DNA from 2 places in the Streptomyces sp. NPDC047000 genome. Region 2 is predicted to be linked to the other one. Evidence: riboswitches for the same ligand, from Rfam matches in the RefSeq annotation. Region 2 holds a riboswitch; the other holds the start of a gene.
The links. A riboswitch is a leader RNA that binds a small molecule or an ion and turns the genes downstream of it on or off. The one in region 2 is predicted to bind glycine.
Positions count from the first base shown of each region.

Region 1: it holds a riboswitch for glycine, as region 2 does, so the genes downstream of both, gcvP (aminomethyl-transferring glycine dehydrogenase) here and gcvT (glycine cleavage system aminomethyltransferase GcvT) in region 2, are expected to answer to the same signal.

Region 1 is NZ_JBEYWE010000008.1:4,765-20,490, forward strand. It holds gene ABZ862_RS15055 (small basic family protein) at 1-187, shown strand, start outside; gene ABZ862_RS15060 (DUF881 domain-containing protein) at 192-1,064, shown strand; gene ABZ862_RS15065 (FHA domain-containing protein) at 1,195-2,073, shown strand; gene ABZ862_RS15070 (MerR family transcriptional regulator) at 2,114-2,851, shown strand; gene ABZ862_RS15075 (bifunctional nuclease family protein) at 2,940-3,413, shown strand; gene ABZ862_RS15080 (MerR family transcriptional regulator) at 3,860-4,360, shown strand; gene ABZ862_RS15085 (DNA polymerase IV) at 4,505-5,875, shown strand; gene ABZ862_RS15090 (PRC-barrel domain-containing protein) at 6,018-6,389, opposite strand; glycine riboswitch at 6,527-6,621, shown strand; gene gcvP (aminomethyl-transferring glycine dehydrogenase) at 6,801-9,686, shown strand; gene ABZ862_RS15100 (TOBE domain-containing protein) at 9,833-10,252, opposite strand; gene ABZ862_RS15105 (ABC transporter ATP-binding protein) at 10,318-11,439, opposite strand; gene modB (molybdate ABC transporter permease subunit) at 11,600-12,457, opposite strand; gene modA (molybdate ABC transporter substrate-binding protein) at 12,454-13,284, opposite strand; gene ABZ862_RS15120 (molybdopterin-dependent oxidoreductase) at 13,492-13,938, shown strand; gene ABZ862_RS15125 (helix-turn-helix transcriptional regulator) at 14,003-14,398, opposite strand; gene ABZ862_RS15130 (DUF1707 domain-containing protein) at 14,478-15,098, shown strand; gene ABZ862_RS15135 (glycoside hydrolase family 43 protein) at 15,263-15,726, shown strand, end outside.
Region 2 is NZ_JBEYWE010000037.1:51,432-67,157, forward strand. It holds gene ABZ862_RS34965 (L-serine ammonia-lyase) at 1-1,154, opposite strand, end outside; gene glyA (serine hydroxymethyltransferase) at 1,287-2,552, opposite strand; gene gcvH (glycine cleavage system protein GcvH) at 2,569-2,955, opposite strand; gene gcvT (glycine cleavage system aminomethyltransferase GcvT) at 3,100-4,236, opposite strand; glycine riboswitch at 4,454-4,563, opposite strand; gene ABZ862_RS34985 (AAA family ATPase) at 5,052-5,678, shown strand; gene ABZ862_RS34990 (enhanced serine sensitivity protein SseB) at 5,923-6,717, shown strand; gene ABZ862_RS34995 (enhanced serine sensitivity protein SseB C-terminal domain-containing protein) at 6,886-7,704, shown strand; gene ABZ862_RS35000 (ABC transporter permease) at 8,454-9,452, shown strand; gene ABZ862_RS35005 (ABC transporter substrate-binding protein) at 9,487-11,253, shown strand; gene ABZ862_RS35010 (ABC transporter permease) at 11,326-12,333, shown strand; gene ABZ862_RS35015 (ABC transporter ATP-binding protein) at 12,330-13,427, shown strand; gene ABZ862_RS35020 (dipeptide ABC transporter ATP-binding protein) at 13,481-14,689, shown strand; gene ABZ862_RS35025 (trimeric intracellular cation channel family protein) at 14,831-15,496, shown strand; gene ABZ862_RS35030 (alpha/beta hydrolase-fold protein) at 15,405-15,726, opposite strand, start outside.

The DNA of each region.
Region 1 (15,726 bases), on a different contig from region 2:
CGGCATCTTCGACGACAAGGTCTTCGTGGTGTCGTTCCTCTCGAACGTGGTGGTGGCGGCGCTGATCGTCTTCCTGGGTGACAAGCTGGGGGTCGGCGCGCAGCTGTCCACCGGAGTCGTCGTCGTGCTGGGCATCCGTATCTTCTCCAATGCCGCGGCGATCCGACGGCACGTGTTCCGGGCGTGAGAACATGACCGACCGCCAGGAGCAGCCGGAGAACAGGTTGCGCAAGGAACTGCCCGAAGAAGTACCCGCAGCGGCTCCCGGTCCGCAGCCGGACCACCGGCCAGCGGCCGGAGAACGGACCGCGCCCGCCGCCGTGCCCGCCCCCTCGCCCGCCCTGACCGGACGTCAGCGGCTGGGGCAGGGGCTGTGGCCGCCCCGGATCACCCGGGCCCAACTCATCGTCGCGCTCCTGCTGTTCGGCCTCGGCTTCGGCCTGGCCGTTCAGGTCGCCTCGAACAGCGACAGCGACAGCGCCCTCCGTGGCGCGCGCCAGGAGGATCTTGTGCGCATCCTCGATGAACTCGACGACCGCACACAGCGTCTTGAGGACGAGAAGCAGGGTCTCGAGAAGCAGCGGGACGAACTGGCGAACAGTTCGGACCAGGCCGAGGAGGCCCGTAAGCAGACGGTCGAGAAGGAGAGGCAGCTCGGCATCCTCGCAGGCACTGTGGCCGCGCAGGGGCCAGGTATCACGATGACCATCGATGACACGAAGGGGACGGTCGAGGCGGACATGCTGCTCGACGCGATCCAGGAGTTGCGCGCGGCCGGCGCGGAGGCGATCCAGGTGAACGGTGTCCGCGTCGTCGCGAACACCTATCTGACGGATTCCGGCAAGAGTGTCGACGTCGACGGGAACAAGATCGACGCGCCCTATCGTTTCAAGGTCATCGGCAAGCCGCAGGACCTGGAACCGGCGCTCAACATCCCCGGAGGCGTGGTGCAGACTCTTGAGAAGGAGCAGGCCACCGTGACCGTCGAAAGGTCGGGCAAGATCGTCGTGGATGCCTTGCGGGCTGCGAAGCAGCCTGACTACGCTCGGTCGTCCTCCCGGTGAACCGGGGGTGCATGGGGCGCGTCGCGGCGGGGCATGAGGTTGCCCGGGGTCGGCGCACCGAAGAGGGGCCGCGTGGTGGAAACTGTCGGGTGGACATGGACGTTGTAAGAGTGTCCGGGTCGACCGGTGTATGCAATCAGGGTTCGTCCTGCCCCACGGGCGGGTCTGTTTCGGTCAAGGGGAATCGCCCGTGAAGTTGTTTGCGAAGTTGTTCGGCAAGAGCGCGCGAGAAGGCGGCGACAACGCTACGGCCCGTCATCGTGCCCAGCCTGAGGCGGAAGGTCAGCGTCCGCTGTTCCGCGACCAGGTGGCTGGTGCGGGCGGAGACATCTCCCGAGGTCAGGGCGCGTCGTCTGTTGACCCTGCCCAGGCCGGCGGCATAGGTTTCGGGCAACCGTCGACCTCAAGTACGGGTGGAGGGTTCGCGTCCGGCCCGTATGCGTCCAGTGCCCCGTCGGGGCAGGAGGATCCGTCCATGTCGTTGGTGTGCACGAGGTGCGGCAACCGCAATGCGGATCATGCCCGCTTCTGCTCCAACTGCGGCGCCCCGCTGCGCCCCGGCGCGGTGCCGGAGCGTGCGTCCGAGACGACCTCGACGATCTCCATCTCCGGCATCGAGGCGTACGACTCCGAGACCACCGGCCAGATCCAGATGCCGACGCTGTCGCCGGAGGCCCAGGCGGCCGTCGACGCACTGCCGTTCGGCTCGGCCCTGCTGGTGGTGCGCCGCGGCCCCAACTCGGGCAGCCGCTTCCTCCTGGACAGTGAGCTGACCACGGCAGGCCGGCACCCGCAGAGCGACATCTTCCTGGACGACGTGACCGTCTCCCGCCGGCACGTGGAGTTCCGGCGCGCTCAGGACGGCGCGTTCTCGGTGGCCGACGTGGGCAGTCTCAACGGCACCTATGTCAACCGCGAGCGGATCGACGAGGTCCCCCTGGCCAACGGCGACGAAGTTCAGATCGGCAAGTACCGGCTGGTTTTCTACGCGAGCCGGCAAGGCGTCTGACCTCCTCCGGACGCCATCCGGAGAACCCCAGGGAAGGTCCATGCTGCGAACACCGAGCGGCGGTGCCGGACACGGCACCGCCGCCACGGACAGCGGGCTGATGAGCATCGGCGCGGTGCTGGCCACGCTGCGCGCCGAGTTTCCCGAAGTCACCATTTCCAAGATCCGGTTCCTGGAGTCCGAAGGACTCATCGAACCGGGTCGCACACCGTCCGGCTACCGCAAGTTCAGCACGCAGGACGTCGAACGGCTCGGGCATGTGCTGCGGATGCAGCGGGACCACTATCTGCCGCTGCGGGTGATCCGTGAGCACTTGGACGCCATGGAGCGCGGCGAGGCCGTGCAGCTGCCGGTCGTGGGACGGCAGCGGGACGGAGAGTCCGGCGCGCCGTTCGTCGAGGAGCCCACGGCGGCGCGGATCGGACGGGACGCGCTGCTCGCCGCCGCCGAGATCGACGAGCAGGTGCTGAAGGAATGGGAGTCGTACGGGCTCATCGCCCCGCTCGAGGACGGGGCCTACGACGCCGAGGCGGCCACCGTCGCCTCGCTGGTCGCCGAACTGGGCCGGTTCGGGATCGAGCCGCGGCATCTGCGGGTGATGAAGGCCGCCGCCGACCGTGAGGCGGGCCTTGTCGACCAGGTGGTGGCCCCGCTCAGGCGCCACCGCAATCCGCAGACCAGGGTCCATGCGGAGGCCCGCGCCAAGGAACTCGCCTCGCTCACGGTGAAGCTGCACGCCGCCCTGGTGCAGACCGCGCTGGGCGTACGGCTGCCGTGACGGGCGGCGCACCCGGGAGGGGACCGGATCGGCCACCTGTTCCCGGCCCGACTACCCAAACGTCCCGGGCACGGCCTAGGGTTGCTGTGTGAACGAGCTCGATGTCGTAGGTGTCCGGGTCGAGATGCCCTCCAACCAACCGATCGTGCTCCTGCGCGAAGTGGGAGGCGATCGCTACCTCCCCATCTGGATCGGTCCGGGGGAGGCGACCGCCATCGCCTTCGCCCAGCAGGGCATGGCTCCCGCGCGTCCGCTGACCCATGACCTGTTCAAGGACGTGCTGGAGGCGGTCGGCCAGGAGCTCACCGAGGTCCGTATCACCGACCTGCGCGAGGGCGTCTTCTACGCCGAGCTGGTCTTCGCGAGCGGGGTGGAGGTGAGTGCCCGTCCCTCGGACGCCATAGCGCTCGCCCTGCGCACCGGGACGCCGATCTACGGCAGTGACACGGTGCTCGACGACGCAGGTATCGCGATCCCCGACGAGCAGGAGGACGAGGTCGAGAAGTTCCGCGAGTTCCTGGACCAGATCTCGCCCGAGGACTTCGGCACCAGCAACCAGTGAGCCGCTGCCGGCCCCGGCCGACTTGCGCTCCGTGCCGCCCCGGCAGACGCTGGGTCACCTCAGGGTTCGCCGCGGGTGCCGGCGGTACCGAGAGCGTCATGCGGCCGCCCGCGCACACATTCGGCTAGCCTTTCCCCGCGGCGGGGTGCGGGAAACCACTCGTAGGGTGATTATCACTCGGCGTGCCGAGTGTGGCGATCGTTGACGCACCCCTGGTGACTGCCTACCGTCGAGAAGGCAGGTCGAGGACGGAGGTCGGCGTGAGAAGCAGCGGCGGCGGTACGGCCGGGGGCGTCCCCGGAGCCGGTTACGGGGGGAGCGTTCCGTACCCTTCCCCGAGCTCACGGCTCCGTCCGGGCACGGGACACGCCCAGCCGGGCGGCGCGGCAGGTCATGCCCGGCAGCGACCGGCAGCCGTGCCGAACGGCGGAGGAGCGACGACGAGCATGGCGTCCGAGCAGATCGGTTACCGCGGCCCGACGGCGTGCGCCGCCGCCGGGATCACCTACCGGCAACTGGACTACTGGGCGCGCACCGGGCTCGTCGAACCGAGCGTGCGGCCCGCCCACGGCTCGGGCACCCAGCGGCTCTACAGCTTCCGGGACGTCGTCGTCCTGAAGGTTGTCAAGCGCTTTCTGGACACGGGCGTCTCGTTGCAGAACATCCGTACGGCCGTACGGCACCTCAGGGAATGCGGTTTCCGCGACCTGGAGCGGATGACGCTGATGAGCGACGGCGCCACGGTGTACGAGTGCACCTCGCCGGACGAGGTGCACGCCCTGCTCCAGGGTGGCCAGGGAGTCTTCGGCATCGCCGTCGGAGTGGTGTGGCGGGATGTGGAGAACGCGCTCTCGCAGTTGCACGGTGAGCGTGTCGACACGGGTGAGACCCTCATCGGGCCCAATCCGGCGGACGAACTGGCACGGCGGCGCAACCGGGCGGTCTGAGGCGCGCCCATGGGGACACCGGGACCACTTCCTTCCCGCCCGGCGACGCGGCAGGGGTGCCTGTGCGGCCTGCCGCACGGAGCATGTGACGCCGGTGCGGGCTCGGCGCGGACGTTGTCAGTGGCGTAGGGCAGCATCGGAGATGTGAGAGCCGCGCCCACCATCCTGCATCTCGACATGGACGCCTTCTTCGCCTCGGCGGAGCAGGCGTCCAAGCCGAGCCTGCGGGGGAAAGCCGTCATCGTGGGCGGGCTGGGGCCCCGCGGTGTGGTCGCCACCGCCTCGTACGAGGCCCGCGTCTTCGGGGTGCACTCGGCGATGCCCATGGCGCAGGCCCGCCGGCTCGCCCCGAACGCCGCTTGTCTCGTGCCGCGCTTCGGCTTCTACCGTGCCGTCAGCGGCCAGGTGATGGAACTGCTGCACGCCCTCTCACCGCTGGTGGAGCCGCTGAGTCTGGACGAGGCGTTCGTGGATCTCGAGGCCGGGGGAGTGGCGTGGGACGCCGAGTCCGCCCGCCGTACCGGGACGAAGCTGCGTGCCGACATCCGTGCGGCCACGGGGCTCACGGGGTCGGTCGGCCTCGCAGCCTCCAAGATGCTCGCCAAGATCGCCTCGGAGCGGGCCAAGCCGGACGGCCTCGTACTGATCGAACCGGGCACCGAACGCACCCTGCTCGGCCCCCTGCCGGTGCGGACCCTGCCGGGGGTCGGCCCGGCGACCGGCGACCACCTGCGGCGGGCCGGGATCACCACGGTCGACGAGATCGCCGAGGCGGGTGAGGACGAGCTCGTACGGCTGCTCGGCAAGGCGCACGGGCACGCGCTGTACGCCATGGCGCTGGCGCGGGACGACCGGCCCGTGGTGGCCGAGCGGGAGACCAAGTCGGTGTCCGTGGAGGACACGTACGACATCGACATCCACGACCGTGTCCGGGTCGGCACGGAGGTCCGGCGGCTGGCGGACCGCTGCGTGCGGCGGCTGCGCGCCTCGGGTCTGTCGGGGCGCACGATCGTGCTGAAGGTGCGGCGCTACGACTTCTCCACGCTGACCCGCTCCGAGACGCTCCGCGGACCCACCGACGACCCGGCGGTGGTGCGGGAGGCCGCCGCGCGGCTGCTGGACGCCGTGGACACGACGGGCGGAGTACGGCTCCTCGGGGTGGGTGTCAGCGGACTCGCCGACTACACCCAGGAGGACCTCTTCGCCCAGGCTGCCGGAGAGGAGACGGACACCGGACAGGAGCCGTCCGACGAAGCGTCCGCGTCGCAGCCGCCGCCCGCGCCGAAGGAGCGGCACTGGCCCGCGGGGCACGACGTACGGCACAGCGGGTACGGGCACGGGTGGGTGCAGGGCAGCGGCATCGGACGGGTCACCGTCCGGTTCGAGACCCCGGACTCGCCGCCCGGCCGGGTGCGGACCTTCCGCGTCGACGACCCGGACCTGGAGCCGGCGGATCCCCTCCCGCTGGTGACCCGGAGTCCGGGCCCGGACCTCGTGGCCCGGGCAGTGCCATGACGGCGGGCCCCGCTGCCTCCGGTCCTTCACCCGGACCTCCGGGAGACGCCCCGGAGAACGCCCCGGCACGGACCGGAAGGACGGTTCCGGCACGGCGCGCCCGGCCACGGGCGCGCGCTCCTACAGCTGGCCCGGACGGGCGCTACGCGTCCTCCGTGCCCGCGAGCCGGCCGAAGTCGCGGTCGGGCAGGGGCGGAGCCGGGGCCACGTCGAGGCCGTAGTGGTGATAGAGCTGGAGCTCCTGTTCGGGGGAGAGGTGGCGGCCGACGCCGAAGTCGGGTGCGTCCTTGATGAGACCGCGGTCGAACGGGACACGGAGGGTGCCCTCCACCAGCTCACTGGGCTCCAGAGGGACGAACGCGTCGCGGGAGAACAGACCGGTGCGTATGGCGGCCCACTCCGGTACGCCGGTCGCGTCGTCGAGGTACACCTCGTCGACGGTACCGATCTTGGTGCCGCTGCTGTCGAACGCTCTGCGGCCGATCAGGCTGCGCGGATCGATGTCGGTTCGCACGGTCCCGTCCCTCCACGTGGTCGCACCTCGTACGCGGTCACTACATCACCACAAAAGAGCACATCGGGGGCGGCGGCCAGTCGGAGGACCGCCGAGAGACCGTCCGTGAGGCCCGCTGGTACGCTGGCAGCGGCTGCTGACCCCGTGCGGGAGAGTCCTCCGGAAGCGTCGGGGGCGCCGAAGGAGCAAATCCTCCCCGGAATCTCTCAGGCCCACGTACCGCGCGGACGAGGTCACTCTGGAAAGCAGGGCGGGTGCCGACGGGCCCCCGCTCTCACCGACGGTGAAAACCGGGAGCGCTCGAGCGGCCCGGTGAAGCTCTCAGGTTGAGATGACAGAGGGGGAGGCCGTCCGGGGGATCCGCGCCGTGGTACCCCCTCGAAGGTCGCGTCAGACCAGGAGGCCTCCGCAATGACCGCCCACCGCATCCCGCTCTCCGAGCTCGAACAGGGCATCCCCTTCGAACAGCGCCACATCGGTCCCGACTCCGGGGCGCAGGCCAAGATGCTCGCGCAGGTCGGCTACGGCTCTCTGGACGAACTCACCGCCGCGGCCGTACCCGACGTGATCAAGAGCACCGCCGTGCTGGACCTGCCGGCCGCCCGCACCGAGGCCGAGGTGCTCGCCGAACTGCGCTCCCTGGCCGACCGCAACCAGGTCCTCGACTCCATGATCGGCCTCGGCTACCACGGCACCTTCACCCCGCCGGTGATCCTGCGCAACGTCATGGAGAACCCCGCCTGGTACACGGCGTACACGCCCTACCAGCCGGAGATATCGCAGGGCCGTCTGGAGGCGCTGCTGAACTTCCAGACCATGGTCGCCGACCTCACCGGCCTGCCGACCTCCGGCGCCTCCCTGCTCGACGAGGGCACCGCCGCCGCCGAGGCCATGGCTCTGTCGCGCCGTATGGGCAAGAACAAGAAGGGGCTCTTCCTGGTCGACGCGGACGCCCTCCCGCAGACCATCGCCGTCATCCGGACCCGCGCCGAGCCGACCGGCGTCGAAGTGGTCGTCGCCGGCCTCGCCGACGGCATCCCGGCCGGCCTCGCCGGACGCGAGATCAACGGCGTGCTGATCCAGTACCCCGGCGCCTCCGGCGCCGTACGCGACATCCGGCCTGTCATCGAACAGGCGCACGAGCTGGGCGCCGTGGTGACCGTCGCCGCTGATCTGCTGGCCCTCACGCTGCTGAAGCCGCCCGGTGAGCTCGGTGCGGACATCGCCGTCGGCACCACGCAGCGCTTCGGCGTGCCGATGGGATTCGGCGGCCCGCACGCCGGTTACATGGCGGTACGCGAGAGTTACGCACGCAGCCTCCCCGGCCGCCTGGTCGGCGTGTCCGTGGACGCCGACGGCCACCAGGCCTACCGGCTCGCCCTCCAGACCCGTGAGCAGCACATCCGCCGAGAGAAGGCGACCAGCAACATCTGCACCGCCCAGGTGCTGCTCGCCGTGATGGCCGGCATGTATGCCGTCTACCACGGTCCCGAAGGCCTGAGGGGCATCGCCCGGCGCACCCACCGCTACGCCACGCTCCTGGCGGCCGGTCTCGAGGCGGCCGGGGTCGAGATCGTCCACGGCGCCTACTTCGACACCCTCACCGCCCGGGCCGAGGGCCGCGCCGCCGAGATCGTCGCCGCCGCCCGGGAGCGCGGGGTCAACCTGTACCTCGTCGACGCGGACCACGTCTCCTTCGCCTGTGACGAGACCACCACCCGTGCCCGGCTGGATGCCGTATGGGGCGCCTTCGGCGTCACGGGCGACCTCGAGGCCCTGGACACGACGGCCGAGGACACACTGCCGCGGGAACTGCTGCGCACCGGCGATTTCCTCACCCACCCCGTCTTCCACCGGTACCGCTCCGAGACCGCGATGCTGCGCTATCTGCGCCGCCTCGCCGACCGTGACTACGCGCTCGACCGCGGCATGATCCCGCTGGGTTCCTGCACCATGAAGCTCAACGCGACCACCGAGATGGAGCCGGTCACCTGGCCCGAGTTCGGCGGACTGCACCCGTTCGCGCCCGCCGAACAGGCGCAGGGCTATCTCACCCTCATCCGTGAGCTGGAGGAGCGCCTCGCCGAGGTCACGGGCTACGACAAGGTGTCCCTGCAGCCCAACGCCGGTTCGCAGGGCGAGCTCGCCGGTCTGCTCGCGGTGCGCGGCTATCACCGCGCCAACGGGGAGGAACGCCGCACCGTCTGCCTCATCCCGTCCTCCGCGCACGGCACCAACGCCGCGAGCGCCGTGATGGCGGGCATGAAGGTCGTCGTGGTGCGGACGGCCGAGGACGGTGAGATCGACGTCGCGGACCTGCGCGCCAAGATTACGCAGCACCGTGACGAACTCGCCGTGCTCATGATCACGTACCCGTCCACGCACGGTGTGTTCGAGGAACACGTCGCCGACATCTGCGCCCGGGTCCACGAGGCGGGCGGCCAGGTGTACGTGGACGGTGCCAATCTCAACGCCCTGGTGGGCCTGGCCAGGCCCGGCCACTTCGGCGGCGACGTCTCCCACCTGAACCTCCACAAGACGTTCTGCATCCCGCACGGCGGCGGCGGTCCCGGCGTCGGCCCGGTCGGGGTCCGCGCGCACCTGGCGCCGTACCTGCCCAACCACCCGATGCAGCCCGCGGCGGGCCCGGAGACGGGCGTCGGACCGGTCTCGGCCGCCCCCTGGGGCTCGGCCGGTATCCTGCCGATCTCCTGGGCCTACATCCGCCTCATGGGCGGGGAGGGACTCCGGCGCGCCACACAGACGGCCGTCCTGTCCGCCAACTACATCGCCAGGCGCCTCGAACCCCACTACCCCGTGCTCTACACCGGCCCCGGCGGCCTGGTCGCCCATGAGTGCATCATCGATCTGCGGCCGCTGACCAAGGCGACCGGCGTGACCGTGGACGACGTGGCCAAGCGGCTGATCGACTACGGCTTCCACGCGCCGACGATGTCGTTCCCGGTGGCCGGCACCCTGATGATCGAGCCGACCGAGTCCGAGGACCTGGGCGAGCTCGACCGGTTCTGCGAGGCGATGATCGCCATCCGCGCGGAGATCGAGAGGACCGGTTCCGGCGCCTGGCCCGCCGACGACAACCCGCTGCGCGGCGCGCCGCACACCGCGGCCGCCCTGAGCGGCGAGTGGGAGCACGCCTACAGCCGCGAGGAGGCCGTCTTCCCGGCCGGTGTCTTGGCCGCCGACAAGTACTGGCCGCCGGTACGCCGGATAGACCAGGCGTTCGGCGACCGGAACCTGGTCTGCGCGTGTCCGCCGCCGGACGCGTACGAGGACTGAGCCGGCCAGAGCCCAGCAGGCCGCCCCGGCCCGGTTCTGGGCCGGGGCGCTGAGCCGCGGTGCCTCGGCAGCGGGGTGCGGGCGCGTGGTTCCGGCGTCGGTGTCGAGGCGGCGGAGCTCAGCGCCCCGGTCCCGCCCGTGCCGCGTCACACCGTCGCCAGAGCCACCTCGGTCGACTTGATCAGGACCACTACCGGCACCCCCGCCGCGAGACCGAGGTCGCCGACGGCGTCCTTGGTGATCGCGGCGGTGAGTTCGGCGCCGCCGACGTCCACCTTGACAGCGGCCATGGCGGCGCCCGTGGTGACGGCGGTGACCGTGCCGCGCAGCTGGTTGCGGATCGACACGCCCTGGACCGGCGCGGTCGCGAGGGACACCTCCGTGGACTTCACGAGGGCGCGTACGGCGGAGCCGGCACCGAGTCCGAGCTCCTCGGCCGCCTCCAGGGTGATCGCCGCGGTCAGGATCCGGCCGCCGTCCAGACGGACGCCGACCGTGGCCATGGCCTCGCCGGGGGTGACCGAAGTGACGGTGCCGGGGAGCTGGTTGCGGATGCTCAGGCTCATGGCAGGTGCCTCGCAGGGTGGTGGGTCCGTGGGGGAGGAGTGCTCACCGTAGCCCGGAGAGGGCGTCACGCCGGGTATGCGTGGGTCTGAGTCGCCTTGACCGTCGCCCAGAGCGCGGCGCCCGGCTGGAGGTCGAGCTCGGCCGCGGCGACGGTGGTGAGGTCCGCGGCGAGCGGGAGTTCACCGGACAGGTCCGCGCGGATCTGGTCGCCGTGGGTCTCCAGACCCGTGACCTCGCAGCGCCACAGATTGCGGGCGCTGGAGCCGGAGGGCCGCTCCCGGTAGAGGGTGACCGCGCCCGGCGGGAACGCCACGAAGACCTCGCCGGAGAGTTCCTCGGTGGTGGTGATCGCCGGACCCGTGTCGAGCCGGACGGTGTGACCGCCCTCGGCCCGGCCCCGGTACAGGTTCAGGCCGACCAGCTGGGCGATGTAGTCCGTACGGGGGTGCCGCGCGATATGGGTGGGGGTGCCCTCCTGCACCACCCGGCCGTCCTCGACCACGACCAGCCGGTCGGCCAGCACCATGGCGTCCAGCGGATCGTGCGTGACCAGCACGGCCACGGCCTCGAACTCGGCGAGGTGCCGCCGCAGCCGTGAGCGGACCTCCAGGCGGGTCCGGGCGTCGAGGGCGGCGAGGGGCTCGTCCAGGAGCAGCAGCCGGGGCCGCACGGCCAGGGCCCGGGCCAGGGCGACCCGCTGCGCCTGGCCGCCGGACAGCCGGCGCGGTTTGGCGGCCGCGTGGTCGCCGAGGCCCATGTGCTCCAGCCACTCGGCGGCCAGGGCGCGGGCCTCGGCCCTGGTCGCGCCGTGGCAGCGGGGGCCGAACGCGACGTTGTCGAGGGCGGTGAGGTGCGGGAAGAGCAGGTAGTCCTGGAAGACCACGCCGACCGGGCGGGACTCCGGTGGGGTGCGGTCCAGCGGGGCGCCGTCCAGGCGGAGGTGGCCTCCGGTGAGCGGGACGAGTCCGGCCAGGGCGCGCAGCGCGGTGGTCTTGCCCGCGCCGTTCGGGCCGAGCAGGGCCACGACGTCGCCGGGAGCGGCGGTCAGCGCCACGTCGAGACGGAAGGAACCGCGGTCGACGACGAGACGGGCGTCGAGGCCCGCGCCGCGCCCCGCACCGTCCGCACCGGTGTCCGGGGCCGTCCCGGCGGCCGTGGTGCCGTGGAGGTCGGCCGTGTCGGTCATAGGGGTATCGTCCAGCATCGTCGGGGTGTCCGGCGCGGCGGGCGCGGCACCGCTCGTGTCCGGACACCGGGTGCCGTGGAGGGTGGGGTGCCGTCGTGCGCCGGTTCTGCGGCCGTGCGCGCGGTGTCGCCCGTCGCGGCGCGGCGGGTGCGGCTCTCTGTCATGACGCCGTGATCCAGCGGTCCCGCAGCCCCGCCAGCACCGCGATCGACACGGCCAGCAGAACCAGGCTGAGCGAGATGGCGGCGGCCGGATCGCTCTGCAGCGCCAGATAGACCGCCAGCGGCATCGTCTGCGTGCGGCCCGGGAAGTTCCCGGCGAAGGTGATCGTCGCGCCGAACTCGCCCAGTGCCCGTGCCCAGGCGAGCACCGCGCCCGCCGCGACGCCGGGCGCGATCAGCGGCAGGGTGACGCGGCGGAACGCGGTGAACCGGGAGGCGCCCAGCGTCGTGGCCGCCTCCTCGTAGCGCGGGTCGGCGGCACGCAGGGTGCCCTCGACACTGATGACGAGGAACGGCATCGCCACGAACGCCTCCGCGACCACCACGCCCGCCGTGGTGAACGGCAGCGTGATCCCGAACCAGGTGTCCAGCCACCGGCCGACGACACCGTTGCGGCCGAGGGCCATCAGCAGCGCCACACCGCCCACCACCGGCGGGAGCACGAGCGGCAGCGTCACCAGGGCCCGGACGAGACCGCGACCCGGGAAGTCGACCCGGGCCAGCAGCCAGGCCAGCGGTACACCCAGTACCAGGCTCACCGCGGTCGCCGCGGTGGCGCTGACCAGGGACAGCCGCAGGGCCTGCCACACCTCGGTGCTGCTCAGCTGGCCGGGAAGGGTGCTCCACGGGGCGCGTACGAGCAGCGCGATCAGGGGCAGCAGCAGGAAGGCGAGACCCGCCAGCGCCGGAAGCAGCAGGGGCACCGGCACCCCGCGGCCACCCGGCAGGACACGTCGGCGCCGCGGCCCGCCCTCCAGGGTGTCGGCCGCGACGCCGGCCGTGTCGGCCTGGGTCACGGCTTGAGGAACCCGGCGTCGGTGAGCACCCGCCGGCCCTCGGCGGACCGGACGAGCGCGATGAACGCCTTGGCCGCGGCGGCATTGGGGGCGTCCTTGAGCAGGGCGATGGGGTAGTCGTTGACGGCCTGGGCCGACTCGGGGAACTCCACGCCCTCCACCTTGTCACCCGCGGCCTTCACATCGGTCTTGTAGACGACCGCCGCATCGGCCTCCTTCAGCTCGACCTTGGTCAGGGCGCTCTTGACGTCCTGCTCGTACGACACCGGGGTCAGCTTGAGGCTGCTGGCCTGCAGAGCCTTCTGGGCGGCCGCGCCGCACGGCACCGTCTTGTCGCACAGGACGACCTTGAGCCCCGACCTGGTGAGGTCCTTCAGGGAGGCGACCTTGTCCGGGTTGCCCGGCAGCGTGGCGATCTCGAGCTGGTTGCGGACGAAGGTGACGGGTGCCGCGGCCGTGTCCTTCTTGTCCGTCACGATCGCCATGGTCTTCGGGCTGGCGGCGGCGAAGACATCGGCCGGGGCGCCGCCGGTGATGCTCGCGGCGAGGGTGTCGCTGCCGCCGAAGCTGAAGGTGACCTTGGTGCCGGGGTGGGCCTTCTCGAAGTCCTTGCCGAGCGTGGTGAAGCTCTCCTTGAGGGAGGCGGCGGCGAAGACGGTCACCGTCCCGGACAGCTGCGGGGCGGCGGGCGAGGAGGAGCCGGACCCGGCGGCCGAGTCCGAGGAGGCCGAGTCCGAGGAGGAGCAGGCGGCCAGGGCGAGGAGCGCTGCGGCGCCGGCGCCGGTCGCCTGAAGGGTGCGGCGGGTGCGGCGCGCGGAACGGGTGATCACGGATGTACTCCTCTGTGTCTCCAGGTGAAGGCGGTCACGCCCATCCACGGCCGAGACGGGGCCGTGCGGCGATAATACTGCCCGCAATTGCGAGCCGATATCCCGGTTGATCGTCGCAACAGCATGGATCTTGGGCTCAGAGGGTCGCATATGCGTTTGGCTGCGGGGTGCGGCCGGGTAGGGAGAGCCGGGAGGTGGTGGCACGTGGCGCTCGTCGAGTTCGCCCTTACCGGGGACATCGCCCGGCCGGTCCGGCTGGCGGTGTCCGACCTTCTCGCCTGGCCCCAGCACCGCGTGAAGGTCACGTTCGACTGCCTGACCAGCGGGGTGCAGCACCACGGCTTCGCCGGGCCCCTGCTGCACGACGTGCTGTGCGACGCCGGGCCCGGCTTCGATCCCGCCCGGCGCAAGGAGCGGGCGCGCTTCCTGATCGCCGTCACGGGGACCGACGGCCACCGCGCCCTGCTGTCCTGGGCCGAGATCGACCCCGACTTCGCCCATGCCCCGGTGCTGCTCGCGGTCGGCATGGACGACACCCCGCTCGACGAGGCCGGACCCCAGCTGGTGCTGCCGCAGGACCGCTGCGGAGCGCGCTACGTCAGCGGCGTCAACGTGATACGGGTCGACGGTGGATACGGCGCCGGAGCGTGAGGAAGTGCCGCTCCACGGCGGTCCCGGGTGATCGCGGGCGGTCCCGGTGGCGCGCCGCCGGGTCTCAGACCCGGTCGATGTGGACGTTGGTCGACTTGACCCTGGCCGTGGCCTCCATGCCCACCTCCAGGCCCAGTTCCTCGACGGCTTCCCGGGTCAGCAGGGACACGAGACGGTGCGGGCCCGCCTGGATGTCGACCTGTGCGGCGACGTCGCCCAGCTTGATCGCGGTGACGATCCCCGGGAAGGCGTTGCGGACCGAGGTGTGCGGGGTCTCCTCCTCACCGGTCCCCGACCTGGCCAGCTCCACCGAGAAGGCGGCGAGGTCCCGTCCGTCGATCAGCCGCCGTCCGGCCTCGTCACGGTGGGTCTCGACCCGGCCCGCGTCCGCCCAGCGGCGTGCGGTGTCGGGGCTCACGCCGAGCAGCCGTGCCGCCTGACCGATCGTGTAGGAGTGCATGCCGGTCACCATAAGCGCAGAAGCAGCCAACCCGAACGAGTGACTGGTCCCAGAGGGTATCGCGATATAGCTTTAGTGCATGGAGCGATTCGGGGGTGACGACATGTCGGGTGACCTGTCCGGTGCGGCCGGGGGCGCGGTACTGAGGGCGTCGTACGAGGACCGGGACCGTGTGGTGGAGGTGCTGGGTGCCGCCGCGGGCGACGGGCGGCTGACCGCGGAGGAGCTGGACGAGCGCGTCGGGGCGGCCCTGACCGCCCGCACCCTCGGGGAGCTGGCCCTGCTCACCGCCGACCTGCCGGCGGCCGAGGGGGTGGTGGAGGCCGAGGGCGTCGTCCGTATCCGCCAGCAGGGTGCCTCGGTCGTGCGCGGTGAGGGCTGGGTGGTGCCGCGGCGGCTGGAGGTCGATTCGGAGTGGGGTGATGTGACGCTCGACTTCACCCGGGCGGTGATCACTCACGACACCCTGCTCGTGGACCTGGACATGCGCGGCGGCACGCTGACCCTGCTCACCCGGCCGGGGGTCGTCGTGGACACCGACGGACTGGAGCTGGGCTACGCCGAGGTCAGGTCGAAGGCGTTGGCCGGCCCCGGGGTGCCGACGGACCTCCGGGTACGGATATCCGGCCGTCTGAGCTTCGGCCGGGTGGTGACGCGGCACCCGCGGCGGCGGTTCCTCAGGCGTTCTCCGGTGACCTGAGTGCGGCCACGGACGGGCGGGGCCGACGTGCGGAGAGGAAGGGCGGTGCCGGTGACCGGTGCGCGCGATCTTGACGGGTGCGGGGGGTCTGATCCGTAATGGTCGCCAGGACCGACATATTCGGCAGAGGCGGCGAAACTTTCGGCGCGGAGGGGTGGTTGCGCATGCGGACCTACGACAACCCGGTGATCCCGGGCTTCCATCCCGACCCCAGCGTGTGCCGGGTCGGGGAGGACTACTACCTGGTCTGTTCGAGCTTCGAGTACTTCCCCGGCGTGCCCCTTTTCCACAGCCGCGACCTGGTGCACTGGCGGCAGATCGGCAATGTGCTCGACCGGCCCGGACAGCTGGAGATCGCGGACGGCATCCCGGCCTCCGGCGGGATCTACGCACCCACGATCCGTCACCACGACGGCCGCTTCTACGTGATCACGACGGACGTGGGAGGCAGGGGCACCCTCCTGGTCACGGCCGAGCGTCCCGAAGGCCCCTGGTCGGACCCGGTGCTGCTCGACCTGCCCGGTATCGATCCCGACCTCGCATGGGACGAGGACGGCAGCTGCTGGTGTGCCATGGCCGGGGTCGGTCTCGCCCGTATCGATCCCGGGACCGGGAAGGTGCTGGAAGG
Region 2 (15,726 bases):
ACCGGGTCGCAGGTGAGGCCGAGGTTGTGCTCCATGCCGATCTCCGCGGCGTTCTCGACCTGTTCCGGCGTGCCGCCCAGCACCTCGGCGAGGGCGCCGGCCGCCATCGAGCAGGCGGAGCCCACCTCGCCCTGGCAGCCCACCTCGGCGCCGGAGATGGACGCGTTCTCCTTGAACAGCATCCCGATCGCGCCCGCCGCGAGGAGGAAGCGCACCACGCCGTCCTCGTCGGCGCCGGGGACGAAGTCGAGGTAGTAGTGCAGTACCGCCGGGATGATGCCGGCCGCTCCGTTGGTGGGCGCGGTGACCACCCGGCCGCCCGCCGCGTTCTCCTCGTTCACCGCCATCGCGTACAGCGTGATCCACTCCATCGAATGAGCCAACGGGTCACCCTCGGAGCGGAGCTGACGGGCCGTCATGGCGGCGCGGCGGCGTACCTTCAGGCCGCCCGGCAGGATGCCCTCCCGGGACAGACCGCGCGCCACGCACTCCCGCATCACCCGCCAGATCTCCAGCAGCCCGGCGCGGATCTCGTCCTCGGTGCGCCAGGCACGCTCGTTCTCCAGCATGAGCGAGGAGATCGACAGGCCCGTCTCCCGTGTGCGGCGCAGCAGTTCGTCACCGGTGCGGAAGGGATACTTCAGGACGGTGTCGTCCAGCACGATACGGTCGGCGCCCACCGCGTCCTCGTCCACCACGAAGCCGCCGCCCACCGAGTAGTACGTCTTCGCCAGCAGCTCCGTGCCCGAGGCGTCGTACGCCCCGAGGGACATGCCGTTCGCGTGGTAGGGGAGTGCCTTGCGGCGGTGCAGGACGAGGTCGTCGTCGCAGGAGAACGCGATCTCGTGGTCGCCGAGGAGACGGATACGGCCCGTGGAGCGGATCGTCTCCACCCGGTCGTCGGCGGTCTCCACGTCGACCGTGCGCGGGGAGGCGCCCTCCAGGCCGAGCAGCACCGCCTTCGGCGTGCCGTGACCGTGACCGGTCGCGCCGAGCGAGCCGTACAGCTCCGCGCGCAGCGAGGCCACCGGGTCGAGCAGCCCCTCGTTGCGCAGTCTGCGGGCGAACATCCGGGCCGCGCGCATCGGGCCCACGGTGTGGGAGCTCGACGGGCCGATGCCGACCGAGAACAGGTCGAAGACCGAGATGGCCACGGGACTCCTCCGGCAGGAACGATGAGGGCAGGGGTGTGGCGGTGGAACGGGAGCGGCACCGCGCCCAGCTGTGGACGGCCCTGCGTCCAGTGTGCGCGGTGCCGCTTGAAAGCGGCTGAACCGGGGACGGGGCTACGCGCCCAGACCCGGGTACAGCGGGTGCCGGCCGGTCAGCGCCGTCACCCTCGCATGGAGCGCCGCCGCGTCGTAGGACGGCTTCAGCGCCTCGGCGATCACGTCCGCGACCTCGGCGAAGTCCTCCGCCGTGAAGCCGCGCGTGGCCAGCGCCGGGGTGCCGATGCGCAGGCCCGACGTGACCATCGGCGGGCGCGGGTCGTCCGGCACCGCGTTGCGGTTGACGGTGATGCCGACCTCGTGCAGCCGGTCCTCGGCCTGCCGCCCGTCCAGCTCGGACGCGCGCAGGTCGACCAGGATCAGATGGACGTCCGTCCCCCCGGACAGCACGTTCACCCCGGCCGCCCTGGCGTCCGGCGCCGTGAGCCGCTCGGCGAGGATCCGCGCGCCCTCCAGCGTCCGCCGCTGGCGCTCCTTGAACTCCTCCGAGGCGGCGACCTTGAACGACACCGCCTTGGCCGCGATCACATGCTCCAGCGGACCGCCCTGGAAGCCCGGGAAGACGGACGAGTTCAGCTTCTTCGCGAACTCCTTCCGCGCGAGGATGATCCCGCCGCGCGGCCCGCCCAGCGTCTTGTGGGTGGTGGAGGTGACGACGTCCGCGTACTCCACCGGGTTCGGGTGCAGCCCCGCCGCGACCAGACCGGCGAAGTGCGCCATGTCGACCCACAGATACGCCCCGGCCTCGTCGGCGATCCGCCGGAACTCCGCGAAGTCCAGCTGCCGCGGGTACGCCGACCAGCCCGCGATGATCACCTTCGGCCGGTGCTCCTTGGCGAGCCGCTCGACCTCCGCCATGTCGACCAGACCGGTGTCCGGACCGACGTGATAGGCGACGACCTGGAACTGCTTGCCGGAGAAGTTCAGCCGCATCCCGTGGGTGAGGTGACCGCCGTGCGCCAGGTCCAGGCCCAGGATCGTGTCGCCGGGCTGGGCCAGCGCGAACAGGGCCGCCTGGTTGGCGGAGGCGCCCGAGTGCGGCTGGACGTTGGCGTACTCGGCGCCGAACAGGTCCTTCAGCCGGTCGATGGCGATCTGCTCGGCGACGTCGACGTGCTCGCAGCCGCCGTAGTAGCGGCGGCCGGGGTAGCCCTCGGCGTACTTGTTGGTGAGGACCGAGCCCTGCGCCTCCATCACCGCGAGCGGGGCGAAGTTCTCGGAGGCGATCATCTCGAGGGTGGACTGCTGGCGCTCCAGCTCGGCACCGACCGCGGCGGCGATCTCCGGGTCGAGCTCGTGCAGGGGCGTGTTCAGGACGGACATACGGTCGGACATACGGTTACGACTCCTCGCCGGTGGCGTAGGCGGTGTACTCGTCGGCGGACAGCAGGCCCTCCGGCTCGGCCGACGGCCGTACCCGGAACAGCCAGCCGCCTTCGAACGGCTCGGAGTTCACGAGGGACGGGTCGTCCACCACGTCCTCGTTGACCGCGGTGATCTCACCGGTGACCGGGGCGTACAGCTCGGACACCGACTTGGTCGACTCCAGCTCGCCGCAGGGCTCGCCCGCGGTCACCGTGTCGCCGACCGCCGGGAGCTGGACGTACACCACGTCACCGAGGGCGTTGGCCGCGTGCTCGGTGATGCCGACCGCCGACACGCCGTCCTCGGCGGCCGACAGCCACTCGTGTTCCTTGCTGTAGCGGAACTGCTGGGGGTTGCTCATGACCTGAATTCTCCTGTACGCGGGGGGCTGCGGTGACCCGGGTGACCGCGCTGACGGTGGTCACCCGGGTCACCGGACGATCGTGGTGAGGGTCGTACTGCGGTGGCCGGCCCGGCCGGGCCGGCCGCGGTGCGGCGCCGGTGGCTACTTCCGGCGCCGGTAGAACGGCAGCGCCACGACCTCGTACGGTTCGTGGCTGCCCCGGATGTCCACCCCGACCCCGGCCGTGCCGGGTGCCGAGTACGCGGCGTCGACGTAGGCCATCGCGATCGGCCTGCCCAGGGTGGGGGACGGCGCCCCGGAGGTGACCTCGCCGACCGCCTCACCCCCGGCGACCACCCGGTACCCGGCGCGCGGCACCCGGCGCCCCTCCGCGACCAGGCCGACCAGGACGCGCGGCGGGCTGACGGCGGCCCGCTCGGCGGCGGCCAGCAGCGCCTCGCGCCCCACGAAGCCGCCCTCCTTGCCGAACTTCACCACCCGGCCGAGCCCGGCGTCGAACGGGGTGAGCGCGGTGGACAGTTCGTGCCCGTACAGCGGCATCCCCGCCTCCAGTCGCAGCGTGTCACGGCAGGACAGCCCGCAGGGCACGAGACCTGCCCCGGCGCCCGCCTCGGTCAGCGCCTGCCACACCTTCTCTGCGTCGGCGGGGGAGACGAACAGTTCGAAACCGTCCTCGCCGGTGTAACCGGTGCGGGCGATCAGCGCCGGGACACCGGCGACCGTACCGGGCAGGCCGGCGTAGTACTTCAGGCCGCCGAGGGCGGCGTCGGTCAGGGACGCGAGGATGCCGGCGGACTCCGGGCCCTGCACGGCGAGCAACGCGTAGCTGTCCCGGTCGTCGCGCACCTCGGCGTCGAAGCCCGCGGCGCGCCCGGTCAGCGCGTCCAGCACCACCTGGGCGTTGGAGGCGTTGGCGACCACCAGGTACTCGGTCTCCGCGAGCCGGTAGACGATCAGGTCGTCCAGGATGCCGCCGTCCTCCCGGCAGATCATCGTGTAGCGGGCCCGGCCAACGGCCACCGCGGCGAGGTCGCCGACCAGGGCGTGGTTCAGCAGGGCGGCGGCCTGGACGCCCCGCACCGTGATCTCGCCCATGTGGGAGAGGTCGAACAGGCCGGCCCGGGTGCGGACGGCGGTGTGCTCGTCGCGCTCGGAGCCGTAGCGCAGGGGCATGTCCCAGCCGGCGAAGTCGGTCATCGTCGCGCCGAGCGAACGGTGCAGGGCGTCGAGCGCCGTACGGCGCGGGGCAGCGGGAAGGGAAGCGTCGGTACTGCTCATCGGTCGGTCTCCCAGGGCAGGGCAGGTCCGGACAGGGCTGGACAGGACGGGTGGAGGTGATCCTTGTCCTCCCCATCTGTCATCGGAACCTGAGAGGTTCGCCATGACGGCCGCGGGCCCCCGCGGGGGACGCCGGTGTCATGACTTGCACCGTGGGTGGGGCCGCCGGAGCCGGAGCACGGGAGTGCTGCGGCGGCGGCCCGCTTTTCAGATGTGCCTCGCCCGCGCGGTGACGGGGCCTGAGAGATTCAAGGGAGGGACTTGCTCCTTCGGCGTCCCGTGAGCGCTCTCGGCGAGCGCCGCAGGGAACTCTCCCGCGCGGATTCAAGCGGCCGGTATGCAGTTGGCGCGCACATCATCGCACGGGGTACGGCCCGGCGCCCTCCCGCGTCAGGAGTGATACCTCGCTTTACAGGTGTCACCCTTCTTTTCCAAGACGACCGCCGCTGATCGCCTTGCAATCTCGTGTCAGTAGCGTCGAGCTGCTTTGTGAATGACGATGCTCATATCCGGCCATCGTGAGAGACGTTTTTCGGCACCCGCGTGATCTGTGACCCGGCTGTTGCGGCGCACGGACCGAACCGCGGAACTCCGTGGATTACCGTTCCTTTACATTCGAGGGGCACAACCCCCCTCGGGGCCCAAGGGACACCCAAGGAAGAACCAGAGGACGACCAGGGAACGCTCAAAGGGAACCGAGGGCCGCTCCAGGGGAGGACGCGCACGTGAAGACGACGACGGTCAAAAGGACCACAGCCGCATACGCCACCACGGCGACCGCGGCCGCGGCAGCCGCCGCGGCCACCGGAGCCGCCCTGCCCGGCCGGCCCGCCCTCCCCGTCCGCGGGCACCGCGCCAAACGCACCGCGCCCGTCGTCCGTGACCTGCGCGAACGCGCCGGACGCAGCCCGCACGCCCTGGTCTTCGGCGCCCGCGACCTCGTCGTCGTGACCGGACTGCCCGGCAGCGGCAAGTCCACCTTCATGGACCGCGCGGTGCACGGCATCCGCGTCGACTCCCAGCACGCCCGCGACCGCTGGGCCGCCCGCCTGCCCCGCCTCCTCCCCTACGTCCTCTACCGCCCCGCCGTCCGCCTCGCCCACTACGCGGGGTTGCGCCGCGCCCTGCGCACCGGCGGGGGCGTCGCCGTGCACGACTGCGGCAGCCAGACCTGGGTGCGCGCCTGGCTGGCCCGCGAAGCCCGGCGCCGGGGCGGCACCCTGCATCTGCTGCTCCTCGACGTCACCCCCGACACCGCCCTCGCCGGCCAGCAGGAGCGCGGCCGGGGCGTCTCGCGGTACGCCTTCCTCCGGCACCGGCAGGCCACCGCCCGGCTGCTGCGCGCCGTGGAACGCGGCGACCTGCCCGACGGCTGCGGCTCGGCGGTCCTCCTCGACCGCGACGCGGCGGACGCGCTGCGACGGGTGTCGTTCACGGGATGACCCCTCCCCGCGGACGGACCGGACGGACCGGATAGGCCGGACGGACCGGACAGACCTGACCGGACCTGGCCCGGCCCGCCCAGGTCCGCCCCGGCGCCCCGGCCGATCCGATCCCCGCCGATCCGCGCCGATCCGCGCCGGTCCACGTCGATCAGGGTCGATCAAGGCCGATCCGGGCCGATCCGGGTCCCGCACCCGCTAGCCTTTCAGCCACAGCAGCGGTTCCCAGCAGGCGGTAGAACAGATGGACTTCCCGGCGGCGGACTTTCCCGCGGACTACCCGGCGCAGACGCACCCCCACCCGCACGGCGGTTGGCCCGGCAACGAGCTGGAGGAGGTGCTCTCCGCCTCCCTCGGCGTGCCCGCGGCCGCCGGCCGTATCGTCGAGGTCCTCGGCCGCAGCTTCCTCTGGGTGCCCCTGCCCAACGGCGGCGACCCGCACAGCACCGACCTCGACCTGCCCACCATGGAGATCGCCGGCCAGGCGTTCGTCCCGGTGTTCAGCTCCGAGGAGCAGTTCCGTCAGGTCGTCGGCTCCCACATGTCGTTCACCGTGGCGCCCGCCGTCGAGTTCGCCCGCGGTCTGCCCGCCCAGGTGGGCCTCGCCCTCAACCCCGACGGGGTCGTCGGCGTGCCCCTGCCCCCGCCGGCCGTGGCCGAGCTGTGCCGCAGCGGCCGTACCCAGCTCGACGGACCGGGCGCCGGCGCCCGCGTCCGCCTCTTCGAACCCGACTGGCAGGACGACCCCGTCGACTTCCTCGCCGCCGCCTCCGCCGAGTTCGCCGCCACGGGCATCGTCCTCACCGCCCGCCGCTGCCTCGCGTCGATCGAGACGGCCGACCCCGTCATGTTCGTCGGCGTCGAACTCACCCAGTGGGAGGGCGAACTGCGGGAACTCCCGCTGGACGCGCTCGGCCGCGCCCTCGGCCGGACCGCCGTCCCCTGGCCGGTCAACCTCGTCCTCCTCGACGTGGCCCAGGACCCCGTCGGCGAATGGCTCAGGCACCACGTGCGCCCCTTCTACCAGTACGGCCAGTAGGACACGTACGGCCGGGCCCGCCGGCCCCGCCCCCCACTCCGGTCCGCCGGGGCGCATCCGGCCGCCGCGGCACACCCGGCCCGCGCGCAACGAGGGCCGGGTCCCCGGGCGCTTAAGCTGGTTCCATAGTCCGGGGCAACGGGGCACATCCATGGAGGGGCGGTACAGGTGAGCGTGAGCGGCACCGCGACCGGACAGGTCGAGCACATGCTGCGCCAGGTGACGCCCGGGCGTTACGACGCCTACGAGGCCCTCCTGCGCGCCCTCGCCACCCCCTCCTCCGGCCAGGTCTGGATGCTCCTGTGGCACGGCCAGGCCGGTTCCCCCGACGCCCAGTACGGCACCATGGAGGTCGGCGGCCACGGCTACGCGCCCTGCGTCACCTCCGCCCAGGAACTCTCGGCCAGCGGCTGGAACCGGTCCTACGAGGTCGTCGACGGACTCGACGTCGCCCGCACCCTCTACCCCGACCACTACGGCCTCTGGCTCAATCCCCACGCCCCGGGCGGCGGCGTCGGCATCCCCTGGCCCGACCTCCGCCGTATCGCCACCGGCCTCGACCGCCAGCCCGCCGGACCCCTCAGACTCTCCGAACCCGGTATCGCGGTCCCCCACTTCTACGCGCTCCTCACCCAGAACGCCCACCGCACCCCCGCCCTGCGCTCCCTGCGCCGCGCCTGGGTCCAGCCCGCCCTCGGGGCGCCGTACCTCGCCATCGGCCTCGACGTCTACGACACCTCACCGCCCGCGGTCGACTCCGTGCGGGCGATGATGCAGCGGTCCATCGGGGCCGTACCCGACGGACTGCCCGTGTCGACCGTCGTCATGTCCGACGACCACGACCCCGTGGTGATGTGGCTGCGCGCCAACGCGCGGCCGTTCTACGACCGTGACGCGCACGGCGGCGCGGTGCCCGGCGGAGTGGCCGCCGGCGGCGTCGGCGCGGTGCCCGGCACGGGGTACGGGTTTCCGCCAGTGGGGTACTGAGCCCCGTTAACTGGAGTCCGCCCACCGGAGCCCCGCCCCCTGGAGCCCCGCTCACCGGGGCCCGCTCACCCAGCCGTGCTCGGCGCGGCCCCTCACCCGGCGTTGTTGACGGCATGGGCCACGCACCCGGGCCCACCCTGCCCGCTGAACCCCATCTCACCTGCGGCAACCGTGCCCTGACTCCTATTGACGCGCCGTTCTCCATAAGGGAATTGCCCGCGATGTGAGACGGGTATTGACGGGGCTATCCAATTCCGGTAATTGCGCACGCGTATCGCTCGGATTTCCCGCTTGCCGGTGCTCTCGTGACCCGCCCCGTGAACGAGTGCGCGGCCTGCCGCTATACGATCCGTACGGCCTCCGCGCAACCCCCTGTCTCGCCGTTCGGACACGGGTGGGAGCCCGGAGGTGGTCAATACCTTTTCGGATCCGCCGTAGGATTCACCCAGCAAACACATTCTCTGCGCGCGTAGACACAGTGACGTGTCCGAAGCGTGCCGAATTGCCGTTGAGTCGCCGACTGCTCCACATCCGGTACGTGCTACCCAGCGTTCGGATAACGGAATCCCCAGCAGAGCATCACGGTTGCGCATACATTCCCCGTCAGCTCTGGCGGGTGATCGTGAGCAAGCTGAAGACTCGCGGTTCAGAACATGGGGTCTCCTGATCCCGTGCTCCTGGTAAGACGACAAACCCGCACAAAGCGGCAGGCGCAGCCGGTCACCACCGGCGAGAGGGGTCTGGTCACAGTGACCGCACCGATCGAGACCACCGGGGCGGCAACCGAGGTACAGCCAGAAGCTGTCCTCGAGGGTGCCAGCAAGGGGCAGATCGAGGGTCGTTCCCTTGGACAGATCGCCTGGACCCGGTTCAAGAAGGACAGAGTGGCCGTCGCCGGTGGCGTCATCGTCATCCTGCTGATCCTCCTCGCGGTCCTCTCCCGCCCGATCCAGTCGATGTTCGGTCTGGACCCGAACGCCTTCCACCAGGACCTGATCAGCCCGGACACCTCGCTGCCCAAGAGCGGCTGGGGCGGTATGAGCCTGAGCCACCCGCTGGGCGTCGATCCCAAGTTCGGCCGCGACATCGCCACCCGCATCCTGGAGGGCTCCTGGGTGTCGCTGGTGGTCGCCTTCGGCGCCACGATCCTCTCGAACGTGATCGGCGCCATCCTCGGTGTCGTCGCCGGCTACTACGGTGGACGCGTCGACACGGTCATCAGCCGACTGATGGACATCTTCCTGGCCTTCCCGTTGCTGCTCTTCGCGATCGCCATCTCCGCGACCCTGCAGGGCGGCGCGTTCGGCCTCAACGGACTGCCGCTGCACCTCAGCGTGCTGATCTTCGTCATCGGCTTCTTCAACTGGCCCTACCTGGGCCGTATCGTGCGCGGTCAGACCCTGGCCCTGCGCGAGCGTGAGTTCATCGACGCCTCCCGGGGCATGGGCGCCAAGGGCCCGTACATCGTGTTCCGGGAACTGATGCCCAACCTGGTCGGTCCGATCATCGTCTACTCGACGCTGCTGATCCCGACCAACATCCTCTTCGAGGCGTCCCTCAGCTTCCTCGGCGTCGGCATCCAGCCTCCTCAGGCGTCCTGGGGCGGCATGCTCCGGGACGCGGTCACGTACTACCAGGTCGACCCCCAGTACATGATCGTCCCCGGTCTCGCCATCTTCGTGACCGTCCTGGCGTTCAACCTGCTGGGCGACGGTCTCCGCGATGCTCTCGACCCGCGCAGCCGCTGACGCCTGCCGCAGAGAGCCCGAAAAGTTTCCGACAATGAAGGGGAACCAGCCCATCATGCGAAGGTCAGCGCTGGCCGCCATTGCGGCCATCGGAAGTGCGAGTCTGCTCGTCGCAGGCTGCAGCAAGGCCGATGACAACTCGAACGACAACTCCAGCTCGGCCGGTGCCAACGCCGCGACCAAGGACGTCGTCAACGCCTCCTCGACGAAGGGCGGGACGCTCACCTACGAGCTGTCCGACGTCCCGGACTCGTTCGACCCGGGCAACACGTACTACGCGTACATGTACAACCTCAGCCGGCTGTGGGCCCGTCCGCTGATGACCTTCGAGCCCGGTGCCGGTTCCAAGGGCAACACCCTGGTCCCCGACCTCGCGGCGGGCAAGGGCGTCTCCAGCGACGGCGGCAAGACCTGGACGTACAAGCTGCGTGCGGGCGTGAAGTACCAGGACGGCACGGCGATCACGTCCAAGGACGTCAAGTACGCCGTCGAGCGCTCCAACTTCGCGCGTGACGTCCTCTCCCTCGGCCCGAACTACTTCCAGCAGTTCCTGGTCGGCGGCGACAAGTACAAGGGTCCCTACAAGGACAAGAGCGCCAAGGGCCTCTCGTCCATCGAGACCCCGGACGACACCACGATCGTCTTCCACCTGAAGCAGGCCTTCCAGGAGTTCGACTACCTGGTCGCCTCGCCGCAGACGGCCCCGGTCCCACAGGCCAAGGACAACGGCGTCGACTACGTCAAGAACATCGTGTCCTCGGGCTCGTACAAGTTCCAGAGCTACTCCGACGGCAAGCAGGCCGTCCTGGTGCGCAACGAGAACTGGGACGCGAAGACCGACCCGCTGCGCAAGCAGCTGCCGGACAAGATCGTCGTCAACCTCAAGGTCAACGCCGAGACGATCGACAAGGACGTCCTCGCCGGCGACGCGATCGACCTCGGCGGCACCGGCGTCCAGGCCGCGACCCAGGCGCAGATCCTCACCGACTCCGCCAAGAAGTCGAACTCCGACAACACCTACGGTGGCCGCCTGGTCTACATGGCGATCAACACCAAGGTGAAGCCGTTCGACAACGTCGCCTGCCGCAAGGCCGTGCAGTACGCGATCGACAAGGTCTCCGTCCAGACCGCCGAGGGCGGCCCGGTCCGCGGTGACATCGCCTCCACCGTCCTGCCGCCCGACATCCCGGGCTACGCGAAGGCGGACGTCTACGCCTCCACCGGCAGCAAGGGCGACGCCGCCAAGGCCAAGGAGCAGCTGAAGGCCTGCGGCAAGACGGCCGTCAGCACCAACATCACGGCCCGTTCCGACCGTCCGCAGGAGATCGACGCCGCCACGGCGATCATCAACTCCCTGAAGAAGGTCGGCATCAACGCCACCCTCAAGCAGTACCCGTCCGGCAAGTACTTCACCGACTACGCCGGTGTCCCGAAGTTCACCGAGAAGCAGAACATCGGCCTCATCATGATGCAGTGGGGTGCCGACTGGCCGTCCGGCTACGGCTTCCTCCAGCAGATCCTGAACGGCGCCGCCATCGGTGACTCCGGCAACACCAACCTGTCGCAGTACGACAACAAGGACGTCAACTCCCTTCTGGAGAAGGCGATCGCGACGCAGGACACCGCCGCGCGCAACGCCCTCTACACCCAGATCGACAAGAAGACCATGGACGACGCCGTCCTCGTGCCGCTGACCTACTTCAAGGTCCTGCTGGCGCGTCCGAAGGCCACCAACCTGGTTTCCTCGGCGGCCTTCAGCGGTCAGTACGACTACCTCAACATCGGCGTCGAGTCGAAGTAGCAGCCCCGGAAGGCAGGTGAAGGCATTGGTGCCCGCGGGCCGCGAGGCCCGCGGGCACCAGCGCCGATCCCCGTGATCTCGTACATCCTCCGCCGGACGTTCGCGGCAGTGATCCTGCTGCTGGTCGTCTCCGCGGTCACTTTTGCCATCTTCTTCCTCCTGCCGCGACTCGCCGGCCAGACAGCGGACCAGTTGGCGCAGCAGTACATCGGCAAGAGCCCGTCGAAGGCGGACGTCGTAGCGGTCAAGCACAACCTCGGTCTGGACCAGCCCGTCTATGTCCAGTACTGGCACTTCATCAAGGGGATCGTGTCCGGCGCCACCTACAGCGTCGGCCCCACCAAGGTCAGCTGCGACGCGCCGTGCTTCGGTTACTCCTTCAAGACCCACCAGGCGGTCTGGCCGCAGCTCACCTCGCGCCTGCCGATCACGCTGTCGCTGGCCGCGGGCGCGGCCGTGCTGTGGCTGGTCTCCGGTGTGGTCGTCGGTGTCATCTCCGCGCTGAAGCCGCGCTCGATCTTCGACCGCACCTTCATGGGTGTCGCGCTCGCCGGTGTCTCGCTGCCCATGTTCTTCACCGGCAACCTGGCGCTGCTGCTCTTCACCTACCAGTGGCCGATCTTCGGCCGCACCTACGTCCCGTTCACCGAGAACCCCGCGCAGTGGGCCAACACCCTCTTCCCCGCGTGGTGCTCGCTCGCCCTCCTCTACTCCGCCATCTACGCGCGGCTCACCCGCTCGGGCATGCTGGAGACGATGAACGAGGACTTCATCCGCACGGCCCGCGCCAAGGGCCTGCGGGAGCGCAAGGTGGTGGTCCGGCACGGACTGCGCGCCGCGCTCACCCCGATCATCACGGTCTTCGGCATGGACCTCGGTCTGCTGCTCGGCGGTGCCGTGATCACCGAGACGGTGTTCTCGCTGCACGGCATCGGTGAGTACGCGGTGCAGGGCATCACCGACAACGACCTTCCCAAGATCCTCGGCGTGACCCTGCTTGCCGCCTCGTTCGTCGTGATCGCAAACCTCGTGGTGGACGTGCTCTACGCCGCCGCCGACCCGCGGGTGAGGCTCTCGTGACCGAACTCTCCAAGACCGGCGCCGCTGTCGGCGAGCCCACCGGCGCGCCCTCCCCGGCCCCGACCGCCTTCCTCGAGGTCCGCGACCTCAAGGTCCACTTCCCGACCGACGACGGCCTCGTCAAGTCCGTCGACGGGCTCAGCTTCCAGCTGGAGAAGGGCAAGACCCTCAGCATCGTCGGCGAGTCGGGCTCCGGGAAGTCCGTCAGCTCGCTCGCCATCATGGGCCTGCACCGGCTCGGCGCCCGCGGCAAGAACGTCCGGATGTCCGGCGAGATCTGGCTGAACGGTCAGGAACTCGTGGGCGCCGCGCCGGACGAGGTGCGCAAGCTCCGCGGCCGCGAGATGGCGATGATCTTCCAGGACCCGCTGTCCGCGATGCACCCGTACTACAAGGTCGGCGACCAGATCGTCGAGGCGTACCGGGTCCACCACAACGTCAGCAAGAAGGTCGCCCGCAAGCGCGCCATCGAGATGCTCGACCGCGTCGGCATCCCCGAGCCGGCCAAGCGTGTCGACGGCTACCCGCACGAGTTCTCCGGCGGTATGCGCCAGCGCGCCATGATCGCCATGGCCCTGGTCAACAACCCCGAACTGCTCATCGCGGACGAGCCGACCACCGCGCTCGACGTGACCGTCCAGGCGCAGATCCTCGACCTGATCCGCGACCTGCAGAAGGAGTTCGGCTCCGCGGTCGTCCTCATCACGCACGACCTCGGCGTGGTCGCCGAGATCGCCGACGACGTCCTCGTGATGTACGGCGGCCGGTGCGTGGAGCGCGGCCCGGTCGCCGACATCTTCGAGCGGCCGCAGCACCCGTACACCTGGGGTCTGCTCGGCTCGATGCCCCGTATCGACCGCGAGACCTCCGACCGGCTCATCCCGGTCAAGGGCCAGCCGCCGAGCCTCATCAACGTCCCGTCCGGCTGCGCCTTCCACCCGCGCTGCCCCTACGCGGACATCCCCAAGGAGAACGTCACCCGCACGGTGCGCCCCGAGCTCCAGCAGGTGAACACCGGCCACTGGTCGGCCTGCCACCTCTCGGCGGAGGACCGCACGCGGATCTGGACCGAAGAGATTGCGCCGAAGCTGTGAGTGAGATCAAGAAGACGGACGGCACGGAAGGCACCGAGGGTGCCGCCGGGACCGTGATCCCGCAGCAGGCGTCGGCCCCCGAGGGACGCAAGGGCCCCGGGGACGCCGAGGTGCTGCTCAGGGTCGAGGGCCTGCAGAAGCACTTCCCCATCAAGAAGGGGATCCTGCAACGGCAGGTCGGCGCGGTGAAGGCCGTCGACGGCATCGACTTCGAGGTGCGCAAGGGCGAGACCCTCGGCGTCGTCGGCGAGTCGGGCTGCGGCAAGTCGACCATGGGCCGGGTCATCACCCGCCTCCAGGACCCGACGGGCGGCTCGATCCACTTCGAGGGCCAGGACATCACACGGCTGCGGGCCGGGAAGATGCGGCCGCTGCGCCGCGACATCCAGATGATCTTCCAGGACCCGTACGGCTCCCTGAACCCGCGTCACACCATCGGCTCGATCGTCTCGGCGCCCTTCCGGCTCCAGGGCGTGGAGCCCGAGGGCGGCGTGAAGAAGGAGGTCCAGCGTCTCCTGGAGCTGGTGGGCCTCAGCCCCGAGCACTACAACCGCTACCCGCACGAGTTCTCCGGCGGCCAGCGTCAGCGCATCGGCATCGCCCGCGCGCTGGCCCTCAAGCCGAAGCTGGTCGTGGCCGACGAGCCGGTCTCCGCGCTCGACGTGTCGATCCAGGCGCAGGTCGTCAACCTCATGGACGACCTCCAGCAGGAGCTCGGCCTGACGTACGTGATCATCGCGCACGACCTCTCCGTGGTCCGGCACGTCTCGGACCGCATCGCGGTGATGTACCTCGGCAAGATCGTCGAGCTGGCCGACCGCACCTCGCTGTACACGGCGCCGATGCACCCGTACACCAAGGCCCTCATGTCGGCCGTGCCGGTGCCGGACCCCAAGCGCCAGGGCGCCAAGAGCGAGCGCATCCTGCTGCGCGGCGACGTGCCCTCGCCGATCGCCCCGCCCAGCGGCTGCCGCTTCCACACCCGGTGCTGGAAGGCCACGGAGATCTGCCGCACCACCGAGCCGCAGCTGATCGAGCTGAAGCCCGGTCAGCGGGTCGCCTGCCACCACCCGGAGAACTTCGCGGACCAGGCGCCCCGGGACACCGTCCTGCTGACGGAGGCCAAGGCGGCGGCGGAGCTGGTGCACGACGAGCCGGCCGGCGCGCAGACCCCGGCGACCCCGGTGACCCCCGCCGCCGGATCCGCGGCTGCGGCGCCCGTCGCCGAGAGCGCCGAGAAGCCGGAGCCGACCGGGAAGTAGGCCGCAGCCGGTCAGACCGCAGCAGGTCAGACCGCAGCAGGTCAGGGGGTCCCTGCGGGACCTCCCGGTACGTACGAGGGCCGCCGCCCGTCCGCGGCGGCCCTTTGCGTCGCCCCGCGCCGCGTGGGCGAAAATGTCGGCGTGCTCCAGCAACAGGAACAGCTCTTCGGCCCCGGCGTCCAGCACACCATCGACGTGATCGGCATCTTCGTGTTCGCCATCTCCGGTGCGCTGCTGGCCGTGCGCAAGAACTTCGACGTCTTCGGCATCGCCGTGCTCGCCGAGGTCACCGCGCTGGGCGGCGGGCTGTTCCGCGATCTGATGATCGGCGCGGTGCCCCCGGCGGCCTTCACGGACTTCGCCTACTTCGTCACCCCGCTGTTCGCGGCGCTGCTGGTCTTCTTCCTCCACCCGCAGGTGGAACGCATCCAGGCCGGGGTCAACGTCTTCGACGCGGCGGGCCTCGGCCTGTTCTGCGTCGCCGGTACGACCAAGGCGTACGACTACGGTCTCAACCTCACCTCCTCGGCCGCGCTCGGCCTCGCCACCGCCGTCGGCGGCGGCGTGCTCCGCGACGTCCTCGCCAACGAGGTGCCCTCGCTGCTGCGCTGGGACCGCGATCTGTACGCGGTCCCAGCGATCGTCGGCGCCACCCTGGTGGTGCTCTGCATCCACTACGGTCTGCTGACCCCGTTCACCAGCGGGTTCGCGGCGGTCACCGCCTTCGTGCTGCGCCTGCTCGCGATGCGGTTCCACTGGCGAGCGCCGCGCGCCTGGCACCGCCGGTCGACGGTGACCGAGGAGTGACGGCGTTCCCGGCGGTTCCGGTGCCCGCCGTGCCGGTGCCCGCGTCCCCGGCGGTCCCCACGGTCCCGGCGGTGCCGCCCCGGGCGCGGGCCAGGCCCAGCTGCTCGGTCAGCCAGTGGAACGACGGCACCACCTGGGGCCGCCACAGCGCCATGGTGTGGCCGCCCGCGCTCGTCGGGATGAACACGACATGCACCGTCGTCGGCGCCTTCGCGCTCTGCTCCAGCGCC